Regions from separate parts of the Kitasatospora viridis genome, predicted to be linked through region 4. Evidence: riboswitches for the same ligand, from Rfam matches in the RefSeq annotation. Region 4 holds a riboswitch; each other region holds the start of a gene.
The links. Region 4 has a riboswitch for magnesium ahead of FHX73_RS15010 (NRAMP family divalent metal transporter). Riboswitches for the same ligand answer to the same signal wherever they lie in the genome.
Positions count from the first base shown of each region.

Region 1: linked by a shared signal. The riboswitch ahead of FHX73_RS25985 (NRAMP family divalent metal transporter) and the one ahead of FHX73_RS15010 (NRAMP family divalent metal transporter) in region 4 are both predicted to bind magnesium.
Region 2: linked by a shared signal. The riboswitch ahead of FHX73_RS44345 (MgtC/SapB family protein) and the one ahead of FHX73_RS15010 (NRAMP family divalent metal transporter) in region 4 are both predicted to bind magnesium.
Region 3: linked by a shared signal. The riboswitch ahead of FHX73_RS30680 (MgtC/SapB family protein) and the one ahead of FHX73_RS15010 (NRAMP family divalent metal transporter) in region 4 are both predicted to bind magnesium.

Region 1 is NZ_VIWT01000001.1:5,784,746-5,790,069, reverse strand. Features, by position in the region: gene FHX73_RS26000 (class I SAM-dependent methyltransferase) at 14-673, shown strand; gene FHX73_RS25995 (winged helix-turn-helix domain-containing protein) at 744-1,115, opposite strand; gene FHX73_RS25990 (hypothetical protein) at 1,142-1,384, opposite strand; gene FHX73_RS25985 (NRAMP family divalent metal transporter) at 1,472-3,130, opposite strand; M-box (ykoK) riboswitch at 3,414-3,588, opposite strand; gene FHX73_RS25980 (hypothetical protein) at 3,677-4,030, opposite strand; gene FHX73_RS25975 (MFS transporter) at 4,262-5,324, opposite strand, start outside.
Region 2 is NZ_VIWT01000009.1:300,541-305,864, reverse strand. Features, by position in the region: gene FHX73_RS44360 (TetR/AcrR family transcriptional regulator) at 1-331, shown strand, start outside; gene lepB (signal peptidase I) at 443-1,072, opposite strand; gene FHX73_RS45455 (phosphatase PAP2 family protein) at 1,640-2,341, shown strand; M-box (ykoK) riboswitch at 2,444-2,647, shown strand; gene FHX73_RS44345 (MgtC/SapB family protein) at 2,931-3,662, shown strand; gene FHX73_RS44340 (VOC family protein) at 3,711-4,085, shown strand; gene opgC (OpgC domain-containing protein) at 4,092-5,240, opposite strand.
Region 3 is NZ_VIWT01000002.1:767,223-772,546, reverse strand. Features, by position in the region: gene FHX73_RS47705 (hypothetical protein) at 1-518, shown strand, start outside; gene FHX73_RS47355 (S26 family signal peptidase) at 581-766, opposite strand; partial or broken gene FHX73_RS47350 (S26 family signal peptidase) at 984-1,211, opposite strand; gene FHX73_RS45060 (phosphatase PAP2 family protein) at 1,779-2,480, shown strand; M-box (ykoK) riboswitch at 2,583-2,786, shown strand; gene FHX73_RS30680 (MgtC/SapB family protein) at 3,070-3,801, shown strand; gene FHX73_RS30675 (VOC family protein) at 3,850-4,224, shown strand; gene opgC (OpgC domain-containing protein) at 4,231-5,324, opposite strand, start outside.
Region 4 is NZ_VIWT01000001.1:3,368,800-3,374,123, forward strand. Features, by position in the region: partial or broken gene FHX73_RS15000 (DNA/RNA helicase domain-containing protein) at 1-237, opposite strand, end outside; gene FHX73_RS15005 (aminotransferase class IV family protein) at 452-1,237, opposite strand; M-box (ykoK) riboswitch at 1,418-1,593, shown strand; gene FHX73_RS15010 (NRAMP family divalent metal transporter) at 1,875-3,518, shown strand; gene aroA (3-phosphoshikimate 1-carboxyvinyltransferase) at 3,724-4,968, shown strand.

The sequences.
Region 1 (5,324 bases), 2.4 Mb from region 4:
TAGGCTGCCCCGCATGGTCGAGGGACAGCGGGAGCACTGGGAACGGACGTACGACGAGCATCCGGAGATGTACGGGCCGGAGCCGTCCGAGCCGGCGGTGCACGCGGCCGAGGCGTTCCGTGCGGCTGGTGCCCGCGAGGTGTTGGAGTTGGGGGCCGGGCACGGGCGGGATGCGCTGTACCTGGCCCGGGCCGGGTTCTCGGTGACCGCTGCCGACTTCAGTCCCGTCGGGCTCAACCAGCTCGCCGATGCCGCGGCGCATGACGGGTTGTCGGGTCGGCTGCGCACCGTGGCGCACGATGTGCGCACGCCGCTTCCGCTGGCCGATTCCTCGGTGGACGCCGTCTTCGCGCACATGCTGCTCTGCATGGCGCTGCGCACCGCGGAGTTGCACGCGCTGACCGCCGAGGTGCGCCGGGTGCTGCGGCCGGGCGGCAGCTTCGTCTACACCGTGCGCCACACCGGCGACGCCCACTACGGCGCGGGCACCGGCCACGGGGACGACATCTGGGAGCACGGCGGCTTCGCCGTGCACTTCTTCCCGCGCGAACTGGTGGACGCCCTGGCCGAGGGCTGGGACCTGCGGGAGGTCCAGCCGTTCGAGGAGGGCGCCCTGCCGCGCCGGCTGTGGCGGGTCACGATGTCGCGCGAGTCGAACCAGGGTCTGGTCTGACCGGTCCCGCCGATCCTGCGCAGGCGCAACATAGGCGCACCATAGGCGCAGGATCGGCGGGGCGCGCGCCCTAGGCCGCCGCCTGCACGAGGCGCGGGTCGTACTTGTAGCCGACCTGACGGACCGTCGCGATCGCGTCCCGGTGGCCCGGGCCGAGCTTGCGGCGGATCCGGGCGATGTGGGTGGCGATGGTGCGGGTGTCGCCGTTGTCGGGGCGGCCCCAGATCGCCTCCATCAGCTGGCCGCGGGAGTGCACCCGCAGCGGGCTGGCCACCAGGTGGGCGAGCAGTTCGAACTCCAGGAACGGCAGCTCTATCGGGCGCCCGTCCACCAGGACGGTGCGCTGGTCGACGTCGACCACCAGGCCGGGCAGCTCGGTCCGGGGAACGTCGGGGTGGTTCGCCGAGAAGACGACGTCGAGTCGGGGGTAGCGGATGGCCATGTCGAAGCTCCTTGGGTGGTGCGGGTTCAGCGGTCGGCGGTCCAGCGGCAGGCCAACCGGGTGGCCCCGTCGGCGGCGGTGACCGACTCCCAACGGGCCCGCAGCCGACGCGAACCGCCCTGCGGCCCGTCGGGGGTGACGGCGTGCAGCACCGGACTGTCGAACGGGCTCTCAGCGAGGCGCTGGACGGCCTGGGCGAACGCGGCGCGCAACGAGCGGGTGCGCGGGCGGCTCAGCTGGACGGACTGGAACGAGGCAATGACGGACATCTGGTGTCACCTCCGTGACCGGGTCTGCGGGCATGCCGAACACGCCCATGGACAGAACTGATGGGGGAAAAGGGAGTTGAGTGGGTGTCAGTGGGCGAGGGCGGACTGCACCAGCTTGATGACGACCAGGATCATCGCGATGAACAGGTACCCGCGCAGGGCGCCCATGCCGATCTTGCGACCCGTCGACATCACCGGCATCGTCAGCGTCTCCAGCGGCGGCATCCGCCAAGTGTCCCGGCCGGTACGGTCGATCGGGTCCTCCTTGGTCGCGGTGCGCTTGCGGGTGAAGGCGAAGCCCGCCGCCAGCACACCCACCACACCGCAGCCGGCCATGATGTCCAGGATCGCGCCCGAGGAGATGTCCGGGAACAGCACCGACGCGGTCAAGATGATCGACAGCGTCACCAGCACACCCACCACCGCGGACGTGAACGCGTTCGTCTTCGGCCCGTTCGTCCACGGCCCCAGCACCTGACGGTCGTTGCACAGCAGCAGCAGGAACACCGACGCCGACGGCAGCAACACCCCCGCCAACACCTGCACACCCTGCGTCAACAGACCCAGCGTGTGGTCCGAGGCCACCAGCACGATCCCCGCCGCCGCACACACCAGACCCGCGTACACCGCGTAGAACCCCTTCGCCCCACCGATCCCCCGGTGCAGCGAGTGCTTGATCCCGAACACGTCACCGATCGCATAAGCCGTCGACAGCGACACCGCGAACGCACCGATGATCGAGGCGTCCAGCAGCGCGATCGCGAACAGCACACCCACCAGCTTGCCCGCGTGCGCCTCCAACCCCCTGGCCACCCCGGCCGCGTCCGAGAACTGCCCGAACCCGTCCGTGCCCGCGAACGCCGCCGCCGCGAACCCCATCATCGCCGCCGCACCCACGACCACGATCACGATGCCGATCCACAGATCGACCTTCTCGTACTTCATGAACCGCGGCGTGATCCGCTTGTCGATCACGTAGCTCTGCTGGAAGAACAGCTGCCACGGCGCCACCGTCGTACCCACGATCGAGATGATCAGCAGCATCACCGTCGCCAACTGCCCCGTACCGCCCGGCATGTTGGGCACCACGAAGTCGTGGCCCATCTGCGAGCTCTTCGGGTGCACCATGAAGTAGATCGGGACCAGCAGCAGCGAACCCGCGCACAGCGCCACCGCGATCCGCTCGAACCGCCGGAACGAACCCGTGAACGCCGACGCGATGATGATCGCCGCCGCCAGCACCACCGACGCCACCTTCGGCAGCCCCAGGTACCCCGCCGCCAGCGTCACCCCGATGAACTCCGTCACCAGCGTCAACGCGTTCAACAGGAACAGGTCGATCACACTGAACGCGCCCCAGAACCTCCCGAACCGCTCCAGGATCAGCCGGGCGTGCCCCACCCCGGTCACCGCACCCAGGCGCAGCACCATCTCCTGGTTCACGTACAGCACCGGAACCAGCAGCAGCAGCGTCCACAGCAGGCTCGTGCCGTAGTTCTGCCCCGCCTGACCGTACGTCGAGAACGCACCCGCGTCGTTGTCCCCGACCATCACGATCAGGCCCGGCCCCACAATGGCCAGCAACGTCTTCAACTTCGCCGACAACCCCTTGCGCGGAGCGTCGTCGTCCAAACGAATGGTGCCCAGAGCACCCTTGATGTCACCGATGTGCGCGTCGTCCAGAACGGCGGCGCGGGGTGCCGGAACCCCGGCGGTGAGGTCGGTCTTGGTGGTGATGTCGGTCATGGCAGGCCTCCCTGGCCCCCCGATGACGGGGGAGGTCGGTGGCAGGCAGCAGCGATCCGCCCTGCGAGGGCCGTCCGGGCAGCACGAACTGACGTCGTGTCGGACGAAGGCGCAGAGAAGGTGGTTACCGCGTGCCGTAGGAGTACGAGGACAGGCGGGGGTAGGGGCAACTGTGGCCCGGACTACTGCAGTCCATGTCTCTCGCCTCCTCCCGGTCGCACACGCCCCGTGGCGTGTGTCATCGACACGGCAAGGAGTTCGCCAGTGCGCACGACGGCCTACTGGCTCACCCCAACTCGTCAGAGCTTTGGCACTTCACGGCGTACTCCCACCGGAGTGGGCAGCCACTTGGGATCAACCCTTAGGTCGGGAAGATCTGTCCTGACCCTGGGCGTCTCTCGACGTCGTGGGGTCAGTGGCCTGTGTCCGCGAAGACGCCTCACCGAACGAGGTGCCTGTTTTTGGATCCACTGCAAAACCACAACAAGGTTACTCCATGTTCGGGCAACCACTTCAGCCCTTTACGGAGTTTTGACGACCTGATTGCTACTCAGGCGGTCGGGTGCCCGGGCCGGCCGGGCCGAACTGCGCGGCGTGCTCGGCGATCCGGCGGACCGCGTCGACCGGCAGGTCGAGGTGCTGGGCCAGCCACTCGGGGCGGTGGCCCTGCACCGCGAGCAGGTAGGCGGTGTGGATCCGGGCGTCGTACGCCACCTCGGGCGAGGTGGTGGCGGCGAAGTCGCGGGCGTCCAGCAGGTAGAGCCGGGCCGCGCCGTCGCGCAGGGTGAGCCGCAGACAGCCGCGCGGCTGCGGGCCCCGGTCCTGCGGGTGGTGCTGCGGGTGGTGCTGCGCTGCGGCCGGCTGGTGCCGGACGTGTCGCGCGATGGTCAGGATGGACATGGCCAACCTCCGGTGTGCGCACGCGAGTTGACGGTACGTCGAGGACGCCGTCGACCAGCGTTGATCGAACGGGATGCCGGAAGGCGGTCGCCACTATAGCCACCGTTTGTGTCGTCACCGCCGCCTTGACAGCGTTCGCGAGAGCTGGGCCGTACTGTTCGCCGCGGCGCCCGTCTCCGATCCCGGCGCCGCTGTGACGGGGCGTCGACTCCGCAGGGTGGGCCCGCTCCGTCAGGCGGCCACCAGTGGGCGCACCCGCCGGGCCGGGCTCCGCTCCGGGCGCCAGATCCGCGCCGCCGCGACCGCCGCGACCGCCGCGAGGGCCCCCTGGGCGAGCACCGCCGCCGCCAGGCCCGCCGTGGCGCCGAGCCAGCCCGCGAGCGGATAGGTGAGCAGCCAGCAGCTGTGCGAGAGCGAGAACTGGGCGGCGAACGCGTCGGCCCGCCGCTCCGCGCTGACGCAGCGTCGGATCAGCCGGCCCGCCGGCGCGTTGACCGAGGCACAGGCCGCGCCGAGCGCCGCCCACACTGCAAGCAGCGTCGGCCACTGCCAACTCCCGCGCCCGCCGGCCATGGTGAGGCCGGTCAGCGGCACGAAGAGCGCCGCGATCGCGAAGCCGCCGCCGAGCAGCACGACCCGGTCCGACACCCGCTCCAGCACCCGGGGCAGCAGCAGCGCGGCCGTCATCGACCCGGCCCCGTAGGCGCCCAGCGCGAACGCCACCGCGCCCGCTCCCAGGTGCAGTTGGTGCCGCACGTACACCACGGTGTTCACGTAGACCACCGCTCCCCCGGCCGCCACCGCGAGGTTGAGCGCGAGCAGCGCCCGCAGCCGGGGTTCGCGCCAGAGCAGCCGCACCCCTGCGGTGGACCGGGCCAGCGCCCCGCCCTCGACCGGCCGCCGCACCGGCTTCGGCAGCACGGCCGAGACCACCAGCGCGGCCGAGGCGAGGAAGCCGACCACGGTGCCGAAGAAGAGCTGGTGGTACGTCAGCACGGCGAGCAGCCCGGCGGCCAGCGCGGGGCTGCACAGGTTCTCCAGGTCGTAGGCGAGGCTGGCCAGCGAGAGCGCCCGGGTGTACTCCCGCTCCTCGGTGAGCACTTCGGGCACCAGCGACTGGAAGGCGGGGGTGAACGCGGCCGAGGCCGCCTGCAGCACGAAGATCAGCAGGTACACCTGCCAGACCCGGTCGACGAACGGCAGCGCCAGCGCCACCCCGGCCCGGATCAGGTCGGCGCCGACCAGCAGCACCCGGCGCGGCAGCCGGTGCGCGTGCGCGCCGACCAGCGGGGCG
Region 2 (5,324 bases), on a different contig from region 4:
TCGGGACGAGGAGAACGGGCTGCTCGCCTACCTGACCACCCGCTCCGGCGCCGCCTTCGACACCGTCTCCGAGCTGCTCACCGGCTACACCGAGGAGGTCTGGCCGGACGTCGACCCGCTCTCCCGCTCGCTCGCCGTGGAGGCCGTGGTGCGCCTCACCGCGAGCCACCTGCTCCAGTCCTCGGCGGACCCCGAGCAGTCCGGGCGCGCCGAGGCGGTGCGGCGGATCGCGGAGATCGTCATGCGGGTCTCGGGGGTGGTCGACCCCGAGCCGGAACCGACCGATGCGGAACCGACCGGGCCGGAACCGCCTGCCCCGGCCGGAATCTGACGGCACCGAATTCCGCTACCCGCCGTTTCGTTTATCCGGTTCCGCTGATCCCTTTCCGGCTGCCATTTCCGCTACGCCCCGTATCGCTTTTCCGCTCGGCGAATTCCCGCTTCAGGCGGAGGGCGCCGGCACCGGGGACAGCGTCGGGCCGGTCGGCAGGGGGCCGAACGCGCCCAGCGGCCAGACCCGCAGGCCGATCCGGCCGCTGACGGTGGCCAGGTCGCCCCAGCCGTAGCTGCGCGCGTCGTCGGAGCCGTCGGGGTTGTCGCCCAGGAAGAACAGCTTGCCCGGCGGCACCGCCTGCGCGTGCGCGGTCGCGTCCCGGCGGCCGTCCGGCTGGCAGCAGTTGCTGCTCCGGTGCGCCTGCCCCGGCCAGGTCGACTGGTCCACCCGGTACCACTGGCCGCTGCCGCCGGGCTGGACCAGCACGGTGAACGGGTCCTGCGGGGTCGAGTCGATCTCCACCCGGTCGCCGGGCAGGCCGATCACCCGCTTCACGATGGTGGTGTCCCGCCCGGGGGCGCGCAGCAGCACCACGTCGAACCGGCGCGCCGTGCCGCCCGTGCCCGGGACGGTCAGCAGGCGCTGCCCGTTGGCCAGCGTCGGCTGCATGCTGTGCCCGTCGACCCGCACCGCGAGCGCCGCGACCGCCACCGCCAGGGCCGCGCAGAGCCCCACCGACACGCCCAGCGCGACGAACAGCACCCGCCGGACCCGCCGGCCACCTTCGCCCCGTGCCATCGCACCCCTCCGGACTCGTGCGCCAAGACCGCCAAGACCGCCGAGCGTGCGGGCTGCGCCGCGCGGCCGTCAAGTACCGCGCACGGCCGGGGAACTGACCGGCGGCCGGCCCTGGCGTGTCACGGCCTCCGGCTCGCCGGGCACATGTCAGACTGGCGCGTCGGCCGGGCCGCAGGTCATGGGGGATATGGGGGGCGGCGTTCGCACCGGGTGGCCGCACACGTGGCAGTCCTGCCAAGAGTTAAGATCCAGTCGCGCGTGAAGCACACGAACGAGTGCCGCGGCGGTCGGCGGAAGCGGGGGAAGCATGGAGGTCCGGTTCGGCGTGTCCACAACCCTGCCGGGTCGTCAGCACGTGAAACCAGCCGCCCCGGAGCTCACGCGCTCAAGGAGGGGATCACGCTGAAGAACGACTACGCCCAGCCCGGTGCCACGATCGACACGGCACCCGGCGGGCTCGACGGACCCGCCGCACCACCTCTCGAAGCGCCGTCACTCGAAGCACTGCCGGCCGCCGCGGCGCGGCGGCCGTGGTGGCGCCGCGCCCGGTGGGAACTGCTGCTGCTGGTGTACGCGGCCTACGACGGCAGCCGCCTGCTCGCCAGCAGCAGCCTGCCGCAGGCCCAGCAGCACGGCCGTGACCTGCTCGCCGGCGAGCGGGCCCTGGGCCTGAGCCCCGAGCACTGGCTCAACCGCCTCTTCGCGCAGCACCCCTGCCTGGGCGTGCCCGCCGACTTCGCCTACGCCACGCTGCACTACGCGGTCACGGCGGGCGTGCTGTTCTGGCTGTGGCGCTACCGCCGCGAGCACTACGTGCGCGCCCGCACCTGGCTGGTGCTGACGACGACCCTCGGGCTGGTCGGGTTCATCGCGTTCCCGACCGCGCCGCCACGACTGCTCGACAACTCGTCAGGGTTCGTCGACGTGCTGGCCCTGCACTCCTCGCTCGGCTGGTGGAGCGGCGGGGGCGGCGTGCCGAAGGGGCTCGCCGCGATGACCAACGACTACGCGGCGATGCCGAGCCTGCACGTCGGCTGGGCCCTGTGGTGCGGGCTGCTGGTCTTCCGGCACAGCCGCAACCGCGTGCTCCGCGTGCTCGGGCTGCTCTACCCCGCGACCATCGCCGTCGTGGTGATGGGCACGGCCAACCACTACCTGCTGGACTGCGTGGCCGGCGTCGGGGTGACACTGCTCGGCCTCCTGGGCACCCGTCAGCTGTCCCGGCTGGGCAGGTGGTTCGGCGCCCGGCGCGCCCCCGGCCGAGCCTGACCCGACCACCGACCCGGGTGCTCGAACACCGGGGAAAAGGTCAAGACTTCGTAAAGGTGTTTAGTGACCCGCCGGATCGGGTCTAGGCTTGGCGAGGTTTGAAAGGCACCTCGTTCGGTGAGGCGTCTTCACGGACACAGGCCACTGACCCGACGACGTCGAGAGACGCCCAGGTTCAGGACAGGTCTTCCCGACTTAAGGGTTGACCCCAAGTGGCTTCCCGCGCCCCGCTATGGGCCCCCGGCCGGCGGTCGGGGCAGGGATCACGCCGTGGAGTGCCAAAGCTCTGACGAGTTGGGGTGAACCGGCACCACTGCGGCCGCGCATCGCGGCTGCGCCGGTGAACTCCTTGCCGAGTCGATGACGCGCGCCACGGGGCGCGTGCGACCGGGAGGAGGCGAGAGACATGGATTGCAGTAGTCCGGGCCACAGTAGCCCCTGCCCCCGCCTGTCCTCGTTCTCCGTCGGCATGCGATAACCACCCTCCCTGCACGCTCTTCTGACGGAGCGTCAGACCCGCGCGGTGCCGCCGCCGCGGGTCCCGGTGGTGCGCGCCCGGCGGCCGCCCTCCCGACAAGGAGGTGCCCCCGTGCACACCCTGACCACCCTCGACTTCCTCACCCGCCTCGCCACCGGCGTCGGCTGCGGCGCCCTGATCGGCGTCGAGCGCCAGTGGCGCGCCCGGATGGCCGGCCTGCGCACCAACGCCCTCGTCGCCGCCGGCGCCACCCTGTTCGTGCTCTACAGCGAGGCCGTCGGCGACGCCACCAGCCCCACCCGGGTCGCCTCCTACGTGGTCTCCGGCATCGGCTTCCTCGGCGGCGGCGTCATCCTGCGCGACGGAGCCGGGGTGCGCGGCCTCAACACCGCGGCCACCCTGTGGTGCTCCGCCGCCGTCGGCGTGCTGGCCGCCTCCGGGCACCTCGACCTGGCCCTGCTCGGCACGCTCACCGTGCTCGCCGTGCACCTCGTGCTGCGCCCGGCCGGCCGGCTGCTCGACCGGGCGCCCGCGAGCGGGACCGACCCGGACGCCACCGTCCGCGCCACCGTCCACCTGCGGTGCGACCGCCGCTCCGAGAGCCACGTCCGCGCCCTGCTGCTGCAGGCGCTCGCCGGCTCCGGCCTGGCCCCGACCGGCCTGCGGGCCCGCCGGGAGCGCGAGGACACCGCCAGCCTGCGGGCCACGGTCGCCATCACCGGCGACGTCGCCGCGGCGCTGGAGCAGGTGGTCTCCCGGCTCTCGCTCGAACCGGGCATCCAGGACCTGCACTGGCACCTGGAGGAGGAGCCCGACCGCACCGAGCAGGAGGCGCTCGCCTGACCGGGCGCGCTCCGACCCCCGAAATCCCTACCCCGGAAAGAGACATCCATGATCACCGCGCTCGACCACGTCCAACTCGCCGCGCCGCCCGGCACCGAGCCGCTGCTGCGGGCGTTCTACGGCGACGTGCTGCAGATGGCCGAGATCGCCAAGCCCGCCCCGCTCGCCGACACCGGCGGCTGCTGGTTCGCCGCCGACGGCGGACGGGTGCGCATCTACCTCGGCATCGAGGAGGGGTTCCGCCCCACCCACAAGGCCCACCCCGGACTCGCCGTCAGCGAGATCGACGAGTTCGCCACCCGCCTCGGCGAGCTCGGCGCCCTGGTGGTGTGGGACGAGACCCTGCCGCCCAGCCGCCGGTTCTACACCCAGGACCCGGTCGGCAACCTCCTGGAGTTCGTCGAGAGCGCGCCGCAGTCTTAGGACCGGTCAGGCTCCCGGTAGCAGGAAGGCCAGGAAGCGGGTGCGCACGGCGCAGAAGACGACAGCGATGATCGTCAGGTCGACGCTGGTGTTGAACCAGAAGCCGCGCGGCCCGAAGACGAAGGGCACCAGGAAGATGAAGAAGCTCTGCGCCACGTAGACGTAGAGCGAGTTGCGGCCGAAGGGCAGCAGCACCTTGCCGACCGTGCGCGCGATCGGGGCCTCGAAACGGCGGATGAGCACGTAGGTCCCGGCCGCGCTGACCGGTGCGATCACCGGGCGCAGCAGGCCCAGCCGGTTGTTCTGGAACAGCTCGTTGTACAGCGGCGAGCTGGTCCACTCCGGGTGGTAGAGCAGCACGGTGCCGGCGGCGTAGATCAGCACGGCGGCCAGCACCAGGGCCCAGCGCAGCGTCAGCCGCCGGCGCGGTGCCAGGCGTCCGACCCAGCCGCGCAGGTCGTCCCAGTGGTAGCCGGCCACGGTGCCCAGGAAGAAGTAGACGCCCCACTGCAGGAACGGGCTGGCGGCGCCGGTGGCGAACTGCGAGGGCAGCACGTAGCCGGCGTACGCGAGCAGCACCACCAGCGCGGCGAGCCGGCGGGAGAGCAGCCAGACGGCCAGCGGCACCAGCAGGAACATCGGCACGTAGAAGGTGAGGAAGTCGGCCCAGCCGTAGGTGTAGCGCAGCATCGCGGCCCGCCAGAGCAGGGCCGCCGGGGAGGAGCCGGTGTCCAGGCCGACCTTGACCGCGGTGACGCCGCGTGCCGCGGCCAGCCGTCCGATGCAGGTGAACAGCAGGGTCAGCGTCACGGCGACCAGGTACAGCCGGCCGGCCCGCTGCCAGGAGTTGCGCGCCATCCGCGCCGCCCCGTGCCGCTCCAGGTCGCGCCGGCGCAGCATGCCGACCAGCAGTCCGGCGATCAGGAAGAAGTTCTCCGCCTCGGAGACCAGCAGCGAACCCCGTCCGTCCACGTCCCCGAGCAGCGAGGGCAGGTAGTCGAGGTGCACCGCCGCGAGGATCGCCACGTAGTAGCCGCGCATCAGGTCGAGGGTGACGACCCGCTCGCGTCTGGGCCCGCCCGTCCCGACCCGCGCGTTCGCCGGGACGAACCGGGCGACTCGGCCTGACCTTGGCACATGGAGGAGCGACGTCATACCGACAGTCGGCCAGACCAGTCTTTGACGGGTCTGAGAGCTGCCCTCCCGGAATCTTGAGAGATCGCCGCCCGGTGAGCTGAG
Region 3 (5,324 bases), on a different contig from region 4:
GACCGGATCGCGCTCGGCATCCTGGCGCAGCTCGACGCCAACCGCGGCCGGCTGCGCGCCGCCACCGAGGCGGGCGTCGGCTTCATCCTGCGCGAGGCGGACGTGAACCCGCTGCTCAGAGCGGTGCTGACGGCCGATCGGGACGAGGAGAACGGGCTGCTCGCCTACCTGACCACCGCTCCGGCGCCGCCTTCGACACCGTCTCCGAGCTGCTCACCGGCTACACCGAGGAGGTCTGGCCGGACGTCGACCCGCTCTCCCGCTCGCTCGCCGTGGAGGCCGTGGTGCGCCTCACCGCGAGCCACCTGCTCCAGTCCTCGGCGGACCCCGAGCAGTCCGGGCGCGCCGAGGCGGTGCGGCGGATCGCGGAGATCGTCATGCGGGTCTCGGGGGTGGTCGACCCCCGAGCCGGAACCGACCGATGCGGAACCGACCGGGCCGGAACCGCCTGCCCCGGCCGGAATCTGACGGCACCGAATTCCCGCTACCCGCCCGTTTCGTTTATCCGGTTCCGCTGATCCCTTTCCGGCTGCCATTTCCGCTACGCCCCGTATCGCTTTTCCGCTCGGCGAATTCCGCTTCAGGCGGAGGGCGCCGGCACCGGGGACAGCGTCGGGCCGGTCGGCAGGGGGCCGAACGCGCCCAGCGGCCAGACCCGCAGGCCGATCCGGCCGCTGACGGTGGCCAGGTCGCCCCAGCCGTAGCTGCGCGCGTCGTCGGAGCCGTCGGGGTTGTCGCCCAGGAAGAACAGCTTGCCCGGCGGCACCGCCTGCGCGTGCGCGGGTCGCGTCCCGGCGGCCGTCCGGCTGGCAGCAGTTGCTGCTCCGGTGCGCCTGCCCCGGCCAGGTCGACTGGTCCACCCGGTACCACTGGCCGCTGCCGCCGGGCTGGACCAGCACGGTGAACGGGTCCTGCGGGGTCGAGTCGATCTCCACCCGGTCGCCGGGCAGGCCGATCACCCGCTTCACGATGGTGGTGTCCCGCCCGGGGGCGCGCAGCAGCACCACGTCGAACCGGCGCGCCGTGCCGCCCGTGCCCGGGACGGTCAGCAGGCGCTGCCCGTTGGCCAGCGTCGGCTGCATGCTGTGCCCGTCGACCCGCACCGCGAGCGCCGCGACCGCCACCGCCAGGGCCGCGCAGAGCCCCACCGACACGCCCAGCGCGACGAACAGCACCCGCCGGACCCGCCGGCCACCTTCGCCCCGTGCCATCGCACCCCTCCGGACTCGTGCGCCAAGACCGCCAAGACCGCCGAGCGTGCGGGCTGCGCCGCGCGGCCGTCAAGTACCGCGCACGGCCGGGGAACTGACCGGCGGCCGGCCCTGGCGTGTCACGGCCTCCGGCTCGCCGGGCACATGTCAGACTGGCGCGTCGGCCGGGCCGCAGGTCATGGGGGATATGGGGGGCGGCGTTCGCACCGGGTGGCCGCACACGTGGCAGTCCTGCCAAGAGTTAAGATCCAGTCGCGCGTGAAGCACACGAACGAGTGCCGCGGCGGTCGGCGGAAGCGGGGGAAGCATGGAGGTCCGGTTCGGCGTGTCCACAACCCTGCCGGGTCGTCAGCACGTGAAACCAGCCGCCCCGGAGCTCACGCGCTCAAGGAGGGGATCACGCTGAAGAACGACTACGCCCAGCCCGGTGCCACGATCGACACGGCACCCGGCGGGCTCGACGGACCCGCCGCACCACCTCTCGAAGCGCCGTCACTCGAAGCACTGCCGGCCGCCGCGGCGCGGCGGCCGTGGTGGCGCCGCGCCCGGTGGGAACTGCTGCTGCTGGTGTACGCGGCCTACGACGGCAGCCGCCTGCTCGCCAGCAGCAGCCTGCCGCAGGCCCAGCAGCACGGCCGTGACCTGCTCGCCGGCGAGCGGGCCCTGGGCCTGAGCCCCGAGCACTGGCTCAACCGCCTCTTCGCGCAGCACCCCTGCCTGGGCGTGCCCGCCGACTTCGCCTACGCCACGCTGCACTACGCGGTCACGGCGGGCGTGCTGTTCTGGCTGTGGCGCTACCGCCGCGAGCACTACGTGCGCGCCCGCACCTGGCTGGTGCTGACGACGACCCTCGGGCTGGTCGGGTTCATCGCGTTCCCGACCGCGCCGCCACGACTGCTCGACAACTCGTCAGGGTTCGTCGACGTGCTGGCCCTGCACTCCTCGCTCGGCTGGTGGAGCGGCGGGGGCGGCGTGCCGAAGGGGCTCGCCGCGATGACCAACGACTACGCGGCGATGCCGAGCCTGCACGTCGGCTGGGCCCTGTGGTGCGGGCTGCTGGTCTTCCGGCACAGCCGCAACCGCGTGCTCCGCGTGCTCGGGCTGCTCTACCCCGCGACCATCGCCGTCGTGGTGATGGGCACGGCCAACCACTACCTGCTGGACTGCGTGGCCGGCGTCGGGGTGACACTGCTCGGCCTCCTGGGCACCCGTCAGCTGTCCCGGCTGGGCAGGTGGTTCGGCGCCCGGCGCGCCCCCGGCCGAGCCTGACCCGACCACCGACCCGGGTGCTCGAACACCGGGGAAAAGGTCAAGACTTCGTAAAGGTGTTTAGTGACCCGCCGGATCGGGTCTAGGCTTGGCGAGGTTTGAAAGGCACCTCGTTCGGTGAGGCGTCTTCACGGACACAGGCCACTGACCCGACGACGTCGAGAGACGCCCAGGTTCAGGACAGGTCTTCCCGACTTAAGGGTTGACCCCAAGTGGCTTCCCGCGCCCCGCTATGGGCCCCCGGCCGGCGGTCGGGGCAGGGATCACGCCGTGGAGTGCCAAAGCTCTGACGAGTTGGGGTGAACCGGCACCACTGCGGCCGCGCATCGCGGCTGCGCCGGTGAACTCCTTGCCGAGTCGATGACGCGCGCCACGGGGCGCGTGCGACCGGGAGGAGGCGAGAGACATGGATTGCAGTAGTCCGGGCCACAGTAGCCCCTGCCCCCGCCTGTCCTCGTTCTCCGTCGGCATGCGATAACCACCCTCCCTGCACGCTCTTCTGACGGAGCGTCAGACCCGCGCGGTGCCGCCGCCGCGGGTCCCGGTGGTGCGCGCCCGGCGGCCGCCCTCCCGACAAGGAGGTGCCCCCGTGCACACCCTGACCACCCTCGACTTCCTCACCCGCCTCGCCACCGGCGTCGGCTGCGGCGCCCTGATCGGCGTCGAGCGCCAGTGGCGCGCCCGGATGGCCGGCCTGCGCACCAACGCCCTCGTCGCCGCCGGCGCCACCCTGTTCGTGCTCTACAGCGAGGCCGTCGGCGACGCCACCAGCCCCACCCGGGTCGCCTCCTACGTGGTCTCCGGCATCGGCTTCCTCGGCGGCGGCGTCATCCTGCGCGACGGAGCCGGGGTGCGCGGCCTCAACACCGCGGCCACCCTGTGGTGCTCCGCCGCCGTCGGCGTGCTGGCCGCCTCCGGGCACCTCGACCTGGCCCTGCTCGGCACGCTCACCGTGCTCGCCGTGCACCTCGTGCTGCGCCCGGCCGGCCGGCTGCTCGACCGGGCGCCCGCGAGCGGGACCGACCCGGACGCCACCGTCCGCGCCACCGTCCACCTGCGGTGCGACCGCCGCTCCGAGAGCCACGTCCGCGCCCTGCTGCTGCAGGCGCTCGCCGGCTCCGGCCTGGCCCCGACCGGCCTGCGGGCCCGCCGGGAGCGCGAGGACACCGCCAGCCTGCGGGCCACGGTCGCCATCACCGGCGACGTCGCCGCGGCGCTGGAGCAGGTGGTCTCCCGGCTCTCGCTCGAACCGGGCATCCAGGACCTGCACTGGCACCTGGAGGAGGAGCCCGACCGCACCGAGCAGGAGGCGCTCGCCTGACCGGGCGCGCTCCGACCCCCGAAATCCCTACCCCGGAAAGAGACATCCATGATCACCGCGCTCGACCACGTCCAACTCGCCGCGCCGCCCGGCACCGAGCCGCTGCTGCGGGCGTTCTACGGCGACGTGCTGCAGATGGCCGAGATCGCCAAGCCCGCCCCGCTCGCCGACACCGGCGGCTGCTGGTTCGCCGCCGACGGCGGACGGGTGCGCATCTACCTCGGCATCGAGGAGGGGTTCCGCCCCACCCACAAGGCCCACCCCGGACTCGCCGTCAGCGAGATCGACGAGTTCGCCACCCGCCTCGGCGAGCTCGGCGCCCTGGTGGTGTGGGACGAGACCCTGCCGCCCAGCCGCCGGTTCTACACCCAGGACCCGGTCGGCAACCTCCTGGAGTTCGTCGAGAGCGCGCCGCAGTCTTAGGACCGGTCAGGCTCCCGGTAGCAGGAAGGCCAGGAAGCGGGTGCGCACGGCGCAGAAGACGACAGCGATGATCGTCAGGTCGACGCTGGTGTTGAACCAGAAGCCGCGCGGCCCGAAGACGAAGGGCACCAGGAAGATGAAGAAGCTCTGCGCCACGTAGACGTAGAGCGAGTTGCGGCCGAAGGGCAGCAGCACCTTGCCGACCGTGCGCGCGATCGGGGCCTCGAAACGGCGGATGAGCACGTAGGTCCCGGCCGCGCTGACCGGTGCGATCACCGGGCGCAGCAGGCCCAGCCGGTTGTTCTGGAACAGCTCGTTGTACAGCGGCGAGCTGGTCCACTCCGGGTGGTAGAGCAGCACGGTGCCGGCGGCGTAGATCAGCACGGCGGCCAGCACCAGGGCCCAGCGCAGCGTCAGCCGCCGGCGCGGTGCCAGGCGTCCGACCCAGCCGCGCAGGTCGTCCCAGTGGTAGCCGGCCACGGTGCCCAGGAAGAAGTAGACGCCCCACTGCAGGAACGGGCTGGCGGCGCCGGTGGCGAACTGCGAGGGCAGCACGTAGCCGGCGTACGCGAGCAGCACCACCAGCGCGGCGAGCCGGCGGGAGAGCAGCCAGACGGCCAGCGGCACCAGCAGGAACATCGGCACGTAGAAGGTGAGGAAGTCGGCCCAGCCGTAGGTGTAGCGCAGCATCGCGGCCCGCCAGAGCAGGGCCGCCGGGGAGGAGCCGGTGTCCAGGCCGACCTTGACCGCGGTGACGCCGCGTGCCGCGGCCAGCCGTCCGATGCAGGTGAACAGCAGGGTCAGCGTCACGGCGACCAGGTACAGCCGGCCGGCCCGCTGCCAGGAGTTGCGCGCCATCCGCGCCGCCCCGTGCCGCTCCAGGTCGCGCCGGCGCAGCATGCCGACCAGCAGTCCGGCGATCAGGAAGAAGTTCTCCGCCTCGGAGACCAGCAGCGAACCCCGTCCGTCCACGTCCCCGAGCAGCGAGGGCAGGTAGTCGAGGTGCACCGCCGCGAGGATCGCCACGTAGTAGCCGCGCATCAGGTCGAGGGTGACGACCCGCTCGCGTCTGGGCCCGCCCGTCCCGACCCGCGCGTTCG
Region 4 (5,324 bases):
CACATCGGCTCGCTTGCTGTTGAGCGGAAGCGAGTACTCAAGGAGCACCTCCACCATGCCCAGCCCGGCGTCCAGGAGAGCGTTGGTCAGGGCCGGAATGCTCCGCTCCCAGGAACGCACCTCGGACGGGCTGGGCTTGTGGCCGTGCTTGTGGACGAACTGATCGATGAGGCGAATGAACAGTGATCCGGCCAGGTTCTCGGCGGCGACCGCGGACGCGGAGTCGCGGAACAGCAAGGAATGCTCCCAGGCAGCACGAAGTGACTCGTGCGGGTGGGGGCATGTCCCTGGTGGGAAGCCCGGCGGGCCGCGCTGATGACAGTCCCAAACCTACAACGGGAGCCCGAGCTCGTACCCGAACGCCTTGCGAGAGAGCCACCATCCACCGAAAGCAGTTGGTGTCGCGAACGGTTGGCGCAGGCGAGAGCGGGAGGGCGCAACTGGTGATGCGTCAGATCGCTTCCCCCGCAGTGGCCCAGTACGCCTCCCGGAGCCGGTCCAGCACCGGGTGGGCGGCCGGGAAGGCGTGTCCGTCGATGGCCGTGATCGGCCGTACGCCGATCGCTGTGTTGGTGGCGAACGCCGCGTCGAAGCGTTCGGTCAGCCGGTCCAGGGGGACGGGCACGGTCTCGTGGTCGGGGTGCAGTTCGCAGAGCAGCCGCATGGTCACGCCGTCCAGTACGTCGGCGCAGGGCTTGACGAGTTGCTCGCCGCGGACAAAGCCGATGTTCCAGGTGGCGCCCTCGCAGACCAGGCCGTCGGGGGTGGCGAAGAGGGCGTCGTCCCAGCCCTCGCGCTGGGCGGCGCGGCGCAGTCGCAGCGCGCCGTAGAGGCCGACGTGCTTGATCCGGGAGTCCTCGCGGCGGTACGGCGTCGAGCGCACCCGCAGGGGCGGCGGCTCGGTGCCGCCGGCGGGCCGGGTGCTGATCAGCAGGTGCGGGTCGGTGGCGGCGGCCGGGTGGCCCAGGTCGAAGCCGGGGTCGAAGACGGTGATCCGCACGATGGTCGGCGCGGGCGCCTGCGCGAGCGCCGTGCGCAGCTGACGGCGCACCAGTTCGAGGTCCAGCTCGGCGTCGAAGAGTTCGGCGCAGTCGCGGCGCAGCCGTTCGAGGTGGTGGACGAGTCCGCGGACGGTGCGACCGTCCTCGGTGTGCATGGTGGTGAAGTGGCCGTACGGGGTGAGGGCGAGCACGGCCAGCTGGTCGGCAGCCACCGGGCGGCCGTCGAGGAGGATCATGGCGGCCAGCATTCCACCGGCGGGCCCGAGCAGGAAGCTCATCGGCCGCCGTCCGGGCTCCCCCACCCGCGATGCGTTCCGTGTCACAGGTCAAGGTTTGGTAAATACGTCAAGGAGGGGTGACGGGGGACGCTACGCTTGACGAGGTTTACGGCGCGTTCGCCGCGAACCGGAGAATCGAAGGCACCTCGTTCGGTGAGGCGTCTTCACGGACACAGGCCACTGATCCCAACCGTCGAGAGACGCTCCGGATCAGGACAGATCTTCCCGACCTAAGGGTTGATCCCAAGTGGCTTCCGGCCGTTGCGCTGGATCACGCCGTGGAGTGCCAAAGCTCTGACGAGTTGGGGTGTACCTGCCTGCCCGTGGCGGGTTGGTCCGCTCCTTGCCGTGCTGTCATGCGCCATCGCGCGCACCGGCCGGGAGGAGGCGAGAGACATGGATTGCAGTAGTCCGGGCCACAGTTGCCCCTACCCCCGCCTGTCCTCGTACTCCTACGGCACGCGGTAACCACCTTCTCTGCGCCTTCGTCCGACACGACGTCAGTTCGTGCTGCCCGGACGGCCCTCGCAGGGCGGATTGCTGCTGCGTGCCCCCGAACTCCCCCTGACGCAGAGGGGGCTGAGGGAGGTTCACCATGACCGACACCATCACCACCACGAACCCGACGCCGCACGCCGCCGTCCTGGACGACGCGCACATCGGTGACATCAAGGGTGCTCTGGGCACCATTCGTTTGGACGACGACGCTCCGCGCAAGGGGTTGTCGGCGAAGTTGAAGACGTTGCTGGCCATTGTGGGGCCGGGCCTGATCGTGATGGTCGGGGACAACGATGCGGGTGCGTTCTCGACGTACGGTCAGGCGGGGCAGAACTACGGCACGAGCCTGCTGTGGACGCTGCTGCTGCTGGTTCCGGTGCTGTACGTGAACCAGGAGATGGTGCTGCGCCTGGGTGCGGTGACCGGGGTGGGGCACGCCCGGCTGATCCTGGAGCGGTTCGGGAGGTTCTGGGGCGCGTTCAGTGTGATCGACCTGTTCCTGTTGAACGCGTTGACGCTGGTGACGGAGTTCATCGGGGTGACGCTGGCGGCGGGGTACCTGGGGCTGCCGAAGGTGGCGTCGGTGGTGCTGGCGGCGGCGATCATCATCGCGTCGGCGTTCACGGGTTCGTTCCGGCGGTTCGAGCGGATCGCGGTGGCGCTGTGCGCGGGGTCGCTGCTGCTGGTCCCGATCTACTTCATGGTGCACCCGAGGACCTCGCAGATGGGCCACGACTTCGTGGTGCCGAACATGCCGGGCGGTACGGGGCAGTTGGCGACGGTGATGCTGCTGATCATCTCGATCGTGGGTACGACGGTGGCGCCGTGGCAGCTGTTCTTCCAGCAGAGCTACGTGATCGACAAGCGGATCACGCCGCGGTTCATGAAGTACGAGAAGGTCGATCTGTGGATCGGCATCGTGATCGTGGTCGTGGGTGCGGCGGCGATGATGGGGTTCACGGCGGCGGCGTTCGCGGGCACGGACGGGTTCGGGCAGTTCTCGGACGCGGCCGGGGTGGCCAGGGGGTTGGAGGCGCACGCGGGCAAGCTGGTGGGTGTGCTGTTCGCGATCGCGCTGCTGGACGCCTCGATCATCGGTGCGTTCGCGGTGTCGCTGTCGACGGCTTATGCGATCGGTGACGTGTTCGGGATCAAGCACTCGCTGCACCGGGGGATCGGTGGGGCGAAGGGGTTCTACGCGGTGTACGCGGGTCTGGTGTGCGCGGCGGCGGGGATCGTGCTGGTGGCCTCGGACCACACGCTGGGTCTGTTGACGCAGGGGGTGCAGGTGTTGGCGGGGGTGTTGCTGCCGTCGGCGTCGGTGTTCCTGCTGTTGCTGTGCAACGACCGTCAGGTGCTGGGGCCGTGGACGAACGGGCCGAAGACGAACGCGTTCACGTCCGCGGTGGTGGGTGTGCTGGTGACGCTGTCGATCATCTTGACCGCGTCGGTGCTGTTCCCGGACATCTCCTCGGGCGCGATCCTGGACATCATGGCCGGCTGCGGTGTGGTGGGTGTGCTGGCGGCGGGCTTCGCCTTCACCCGCAAGCGCACCGCGACCAAGGAGGACCCGATCGACCGTACCGGCCGGGACACTTGGCGGATGCCGCCGCTGGAGACGCTGACGATGCCGGTGATGTCGACGGGTCGCAAGATCGGCATGGGGGCCCTGCGCGGGTACCTGTTCATCGCGATGATCCTGGTCGTCATCAAGCTGGTGCAGTCCGCCCTCGCCCACTGAGGCCCGCCACGGCCGACGGGTCACGACGGCGCCCACCCCTGTCAACGGGGTGGGCGCCGTCGCTCGTTGGTGGGAGGGTGCGCTGACTGCCTGTCGCACGGGCTGTCCAAGATCCGAATATTCATCCGGCGCGGGCGGCGCAGCGGCTAGCGTGGTGGGATCCCGGACACCGCACGCGGCGCAGCGCGCCGGCAAGGAGCCTGTCATGAGTTCGAGCGCCACCGTTGCCCGTGCCCGGATACCCGGATCGAAGAGCATCACCAACCGGGCGCTGCTGCTGGCTGCCGCGGCGCAGGGCGAGACGCTGCTCGGGGCGCCGCTGGTCAGTGACGACACCCTGGCGTTCCGGGACGGGCTGCGCGAGTTGGGTGTGGTGATCACCGAGACGGCGGACGGCGACTGGCTGGTCGATGGGCTCGGCGGGGGGCCGCGCGGGCGGGCGAGCGTGTGGTGCGCCGATGCCGGGACGGCCGGCCGGTTCCTGCCGGTCTTCGCCGCGGCCGGTTCGGGTGAGTTCAACTTCGACGGCTCCGAGCAGCTGCGGGTCCGTCCGCTCGGCCCGCTGGTCGGGGCGGTGGAGGCGCTCGGCGCCCAGGTGCTGCCGGGCGAGGGCGGCGGCCTGCCGCTGCGGGTGCGCAGCACGGGGCTGCGCGGCGGCGAGCTGGTGCTGGAGTCCGGCACCAGCAGCCAGTACCTGACCGGGATCCTGCTCTCCGCCCCGCTGATGCACCGTCCGCTGACGGTCCGTGCGCCCGGCCTGGTCTCCAAGCCGTACGTCGACATGACGCTGGCGATGATGCGTCACTTCGGCGGCGAGCCTGCGGTCGGCCCCGACGGCCGGATTCAGGTGGCCGCCGGCGGCTACCGGGCCCGCGACCTGCGGATCGAGCCGGACGCCTCGACCGCCTCCTACGTCTTCGCCGGCGCCGCCGTGGCCGGGCGCTCGGTGACCGTGCCCGGGCTGGGCCGGGACAGCCTGCAGGGCGACCTGCGGTTCGCCGAGGTGCTGCGGCTGACCGGTGCCGAGGTGGAGATCGGCCCCGACGCCACCACCGTGACCGGCACCGGTGAGCTGCGCGGTGGGTTCGAGGTCGACATGGGGGACATCTCGGACACCTTCATGACGCTGGCCGCGATCGCCCCGCTCGCCGACGCGCCGATCACCATCACCGGCATCGGCCACGCCCGGCTCAAGGAGTCGGACCGGATCGCCGCGATGGCGACCAACCTGCGCGCCCTCGGCGCGACGGTCACCGACGGCCCGGACTGGATCACCATCACCCCCGGCCCGCTCCACCCCGCCGAGATCGCCTGCCACCGCGACCACCGGATCGCCATGTCGTTCTCGGTCCTCGGCCTGCGCTCGCCGGGCATCACGCTGGACGACCCGAACTGCGTGAGCAAGACCTTCCCCGAGTTCCACCAGGAGTTCGCCCGCCTCTTCGGCTGAGGCGAGTTGAGGCCGGCTGACGTGAGCTGAGCTGAGCTGATCGGACGGGCGCGCGGGCTTGGAGCCTGCGCGCCCGTCCGCGTTTCGTCGAGCACCGCTGGGCGCTGAGCGCCCGATCCTCCGTCCCCGGCCGGCTCGTAGGCGCGGGTCGCCCTGTCGACCGCCTACTCGACCCGGCCGGTTCTCCGCATGCCCCGGGCCAGGGCGGTGAGCATCTCGCCGACGGCCGCGCCCGCCGCCACGGACGGTGCGGCGGATAGCGTTCACTTCCAGTCCATTGCAATGAAGGTCGTCGCGAGCGTTGCATTACTTTCAGGTCTACTGCAATGAAATTCCGTCATCTACCTGCACTGATA